DNA from 2 places in the Erwinia sp. L03-1 genome. Region 2 is predicted to be linked to the other one. Evidence: predicted binding sites of a transcription regulator. Region 2 holds the regulator's gene; the other holds the start of a gene.
The links. The regulator LexA, encoded in region 2, represses DNA repair genes until DNA is damaged. The targets are predictions, from matches to a motif close to TNCTGTATGTACATACAGNA.
Positions count from the first base shown of each region.

Region 1 (2,476 bases), 2.4 Mb from region 2:
ATTGGAATCAATGATTATTGCGCGGGGACGTTCTCTTTCGTTTGGCTGCGCAATACTTTCTTCCTCAGGATCCGGTACGTAGGGATCATACCCCATCAAAGAAAGATGGACAGCCAGACCCAGCGTAAAATAGGCATCCTCAGAATATATACAGATTCTCATCGTTTTTTCTCAGGGTAAATATCCGTCAGGCGCTTTTTTTTCAATATAAAAATAGAAGGGCTTAATCATCTCCCGCTTCAAACAGTGGCCCTTAACTTCAAACGTCTCAACGCGCATGATAAAGTCGTGCTCAACGCCCAGCGTGGCCAGCCGCAGCTTCAGCGCCTGCATAACCTGCCATAGCCGCTGGCTGGATGATTTGAGGCCATGCAGATCCCAGACGTTATACATAATCTGCTCGTTCGTCACAATTTTCCCATTGGCATTTTCCAACAGAAACAGGAATAGCCTCATCATGGTTTCCCTGAGAATATAACAGCGTATCTTCCTGCTTTTTGAGTCAAAATTACTTAGCCTTCTCTGGGCTATTTCAAGCTGAACATTGCTCCCAATATAATATCCAACCAGCACTCTTTCCATAAACTGCCATCCTTTTTAGTAAATTGAATCACGCTACCCAGATGAACCACCTGCAACGGGGTATCTTATGTTACAGAAAGCGGTAAAAAACCAGTACCGCTTGAGCATGACAATAAACCATCAAACTATATGGCAGATTACTCCAGAAAAATAAGCATATTATTCCATGAGTGACGGCTTTCCCGTCCTTTATTAAAAGATTAATGATAATGAAGAGCGCATTTTCCGACATAATCCATAAATAAAGTCATAAATATATTATTTTGTTTTTCCTGGTTAAGCAGAATTAAACTCTGTTTCCGGTGTGGGATGAGAAAAACCGCCGCTCAAGTAAGTTATCCACATAATACCTCCCCTGCCTGAAACGTCAGATTGTTAAGCATCACTTCATTAGCCTCGTTATCGGTTTATCACTTATCCGTCAGCGTTATCCATTATCCATTGCCGGTTCACCCTGGGGGTAATTTACGCCAGGCTAAATTCCCTGCCTGTTCAAGCGCTTTCATAAATATTCCGGAAAGCGTCTTGATTGTGGCGCGTTTTTACAGATACTGTATATAAATACAGTTAACCCGGAAACACCATTATGCAGTTCATTTCGCCCGGAGAAATTAGCAGCACCCTGCTTCTACCGCTCTTTACCGAGCGCGTACCCTGCGGCTTTCCCAGCCCGGCCCAGGACTATGTTGAAGACCGGCTCGATCTCAACAAGCTGGCGATTAAGCATCCCAGCGCCACCTATTTTGTTAAAGTCAGCGGCGACTCCATGCGCGGCGCGGGCATTGGCGATGGCGATCTTCTGATTGTCGACCGCTCACTGACCGCCGAACACGGCGACATTGTGGTCGCGGCGGTTGATGGCGAATTTACCGTCAAAGAGCTGCGTACCCGCCCCTTTCTGCAACTCATGCCGCACAACAGCCTCTACACGCCGATTGTATTTCACAGCGAAGAGGAGCTGGAGATCTTCGGCGTGGTGACCTTTACCCTGAAAGCGCATAAGTAACCATGTTTGCCCTGGTGGATGTGAACAGCTTTTATACCTCGTGCGAAACCGTTTTTCGCCCCGATCTGCAGGGCAAGCCGGTGGTGGTGGTATCCAATAACGATGGATGCATTATTTCCCGATCGGCCGAGGCTAAAGCGCTGGGGATAAAGATGGGGGCACCCTACTTTAAACTGAAAGACGAGCTGCGCCGCCAGCAGGTGCACGTTTTCAGCTCCAACTACGCGCTCTATGCCGATCTCAGCAACCGGGTGATGACCACGCTCGCCGATATGGCCCCCTCCGTGGAAATTTACTCGATTGATGAAGCCTTTATCGATCTCTCCGGCGTCAGCCACTGCATGTCGCTGGCCGACTTTGGTCATCAGATGCGCAGTCAGATCTTAAAGAACACGGGCCTGACCGTTGGCGTGGGGATTGCGCAAACCAAAACGCTGGCCAAGCTCGCCAACCACGCGGCGAAAACCTGGCGCAAAACGGGTGGTGTTGTCGATCTCTCAGACGTCGATCGCCAGCGTAAGCTGCTGGCGCTGGTGCCGGTGGAAGAAGTATGGGGTGTGGGGCGGCGCATCAGTAAGTCACTCCATCAGATGGGTATCCACACCGCGCGTGATTTGGCTGACAGCGCGCTGTGGGTCATCAGGAAGCATTTTAATGTGGTGCTGGAACGTACTTCACGCGAGCTGCGGGGAGAACCCTGCCTCAGTATGGAGGCGATGCCCGCCACCAAACAGCAGATTGTTTGCAGCCGCTCCTTTGGCCATCGCATCACCCACTATAGCGATATGCACCAGGCTATCTGTACCTATGCCGAACGCGCGGCCGAAAAGCTTCGTCAGGAGGAGCAGTACTGCCGCTTTATCAGCGTTTTTGTCCGCACCAGCCCCC
Region 1 covers NZ_CM178762.1:1,955,802-1,958,277, reverse strand. Annotated here, with positions in the region: gene AC4PCC_RS09020 (helix-turn-helix transcriptional regulator) at 1-162, opposite strand, end outside; gene AC4PCC_RS09015 (hypothetical protein) at 172-459, opposite strand; gene umuD (translesion error-prone DNA polymerase V autoproteolytic subunit) at 1,169-1,588, shown strand; gene umuC (translesion error-prone DNA polymerase V subunit UmuC) at 1,591-2,476, shown strand, end outside.
Region 1: a site for LexA is predicted at 1,132-1,151, ahead of umuD (translesion error-prone DNA polymerase V autoproteolytic subunit). Genes of this name have one in related genera too.

Region 2 (2,476 bases):
CCCAGCACCGGAACGGTAATCAGGGTCAGGCCATAACCCAGCGCCGCCAGTGCCATGCTGTTACGCATCTCTGCGGCGCGGGTTGCACCGATAAACATGCCATCCAGCAGGTAACACCAGACGCCGCATACCGGCAGAAGGACCTGCCAAATCAGGTAGCGATCCGCCTGCTGCTGTAAAGCAGGGATCGAGGTAAGCAGTGCGACAATATAAGGCCCGGCAAAGGCATAGAGCAGTGAGAAAAACAGCGCGACCCATCCCGCCTGACGGCATGCCGCGTGCCATATCAGCAGCACAAGATTCGCCAGCGTGGCAGGCGCGCTGAGCCAGCGGATATGCATAAACAGTGATGCCTGGTACTGCACGTCAGGATCGCCGCCGACCAGCGTCAGCGCCAGATGCGTAAGAGGGGATTGCAGGGCGATAAAAGCCAGTCCGCCCGCCAGCGCAATGCAGAGAGGCTGCATAAGCGCGCGTGCAAGCGCAGCTTTGTCACCCGGCACCGAAAGCCTGAGCGGTCAGTCCGGTGGTGCTCATGCGCAGAAAAAGCAGCAGCATAAACAGGAAGCTGGTGATGGTGGTGCCGATCGCAACGCCCGCAAGATAGACAGGCTTATCGAGGTGGCCAATGACAGCGGTATCGACCAGCCCCAGCAGCGGCACGGTAATATTTGAGAGGATCATCGGCAGCGCAAGCCGCCAGAGGCTTTTGTCAGCAGCGTTTAGAAATCGCATCGGTACCCACTGCGCGACGGGTGTCTGCGCAAGTCACTGTCATACACATCGTCTGCTGAGTGGTAGCCAACGATAAACTGACGCGCTGGCGAAGCGGCGCGTCAGTTAACAGTCAGTTAGAACGGATAAAACGGTTATCAAACCCAGTTACCGTTACGGATCACACCCACGGCAAGACCTTCAATCGACAGGGTCTGCTGGCGAAGATCGACGACGATCGGCTCGAAATCGCTGTTTTCAGGCAGAAGATGGACCGTGTTGCCCTGCTTTTTCAGCCGTTTGACGGTAACTTCATCATCAATACGTGCAACCACAACCTGGCCGTTACGCACTTCCTGGGTTTTGTGCACCGCCAGAAGATCGCCATCCATAATGCCAATATCTTTCATCGACATGCCACTCACGCGCAGCAGGAAGTCGGCGCTGGGTTTAAACAAACCTGGGTCAACCTTGTAGTGGCCTTCGATATGTTCCTGGGCCAGCAGCGGCTCACCGGCGGCGACGCGGCCAATCAGCGGCAGGCCTTCTTCGTCTTCCATCATCAGTCGAATGCCGCGCGAGGCACCGGACACAATCTCAATTACGCCTTTACGTGCCAGTGCCTTGAGATGTTCTTCCGCCGCATTTGGGGAGCGGAAGCCAAGCTGTGCGGCAATTTCTGCCCGCGTTGGCGGCATGCCGGTCTGGTTAATATGGGCGCGTATCAGGTCATAAACCTGTTGCTGTCTTACCGTTAGTGCTTTCATCCCGCCCCCTGGTTGTTTATACAGTCGACTGTGAGTATATACAGGTATTTGCGCAATGAAAACCTAAAGATGGACAAAAAACAGCAGTTTGTCTGATTCTGGAACGTCTATCGCATATGTGGCACTAACAACATCAGCCAGGTGGTCATCGCCATGAGAATAGTCAGCAGCACTGCCGCTGAACCCATATCCTTTGCGCGGCCTGCCAGCGGGTGCCGCTCACTGCCGATGCGGTCCACTATCGCTTCTATGGCGCTGTTAAGCAGTTCAACCACGACCACCAGCACCACCGAACCGATCAGCAGCACCCGGGTTATCGGCGTCACGTCCAGCCAGCAGGCCAGCACGATGGCGACAAGCGCCACAATGGCTTCCTGACGAAAAGCCGCCTCGTTTTGCCATGCCGCACGCAGTCCCTGCCACGAATAACCTGCGGCCTTGATAATTCTGGTCAATCCGGTGACGTTATTTGTCATAATGAGGGAACCCTTTGAACTGTTTAACGTCAATGTCTGGGTGGCGCACATTTTGCAACACCACAGATCTCACTGGCGCTTTCTGGTATGCTTGCCGCGCTTTGCTAACAAGAGGCTTCATGTTGTCTATGTCAGGTTGGCGTAATTTATATTATAACCTATTGAATTTACCGGTTAAATTCTTGCTAAAGAGTAAGGCGATCCCCGCCGAGCCGGTCGCTGAACTGGGGCTTGATACGTCGCGCCCTATTATGTATGTGCTGCCTTACGATTCAAAGGCCGATCTGCTCGCGCTACGTGAACAGTGTCGCAAACAGGATCTCCCCGATCCCTTAGATCCGCTGGAAATCGATGGGACAGTGCTGCCCCGCCATGTCTTTATTCATGACGGTCCGCGCGTATTCCCCTATTTTGTGCCGAATATTGAATCGGTAAAGCTGTTTCACGAATATCTGGATCTGCACCGCAGCAACCCGCTGCTGGACGTGCAGATGGTCCCGGTATCGGTGATGTTTGGCC
Region 2 covers NZ_CM178762.1:4,316,230-4,318,705, forward strand. Annotated here, with positions in the region: partial or broken gene AC4PCC_RS19805 (MATE family efflux transporter) at 1-735, opposite strand, end outside; gene lexA (transcriptional repressor LexA) at 873-1,481, opposite strand; gene AC4PCC_RS19815 (diacylglycerol kinase) at 1,589-1,957, opposite strand; gene plsB (glycerol-3-phosphate 1-O-acyltransferase PlsB) at 2,086-2,476, shown strand, end outside.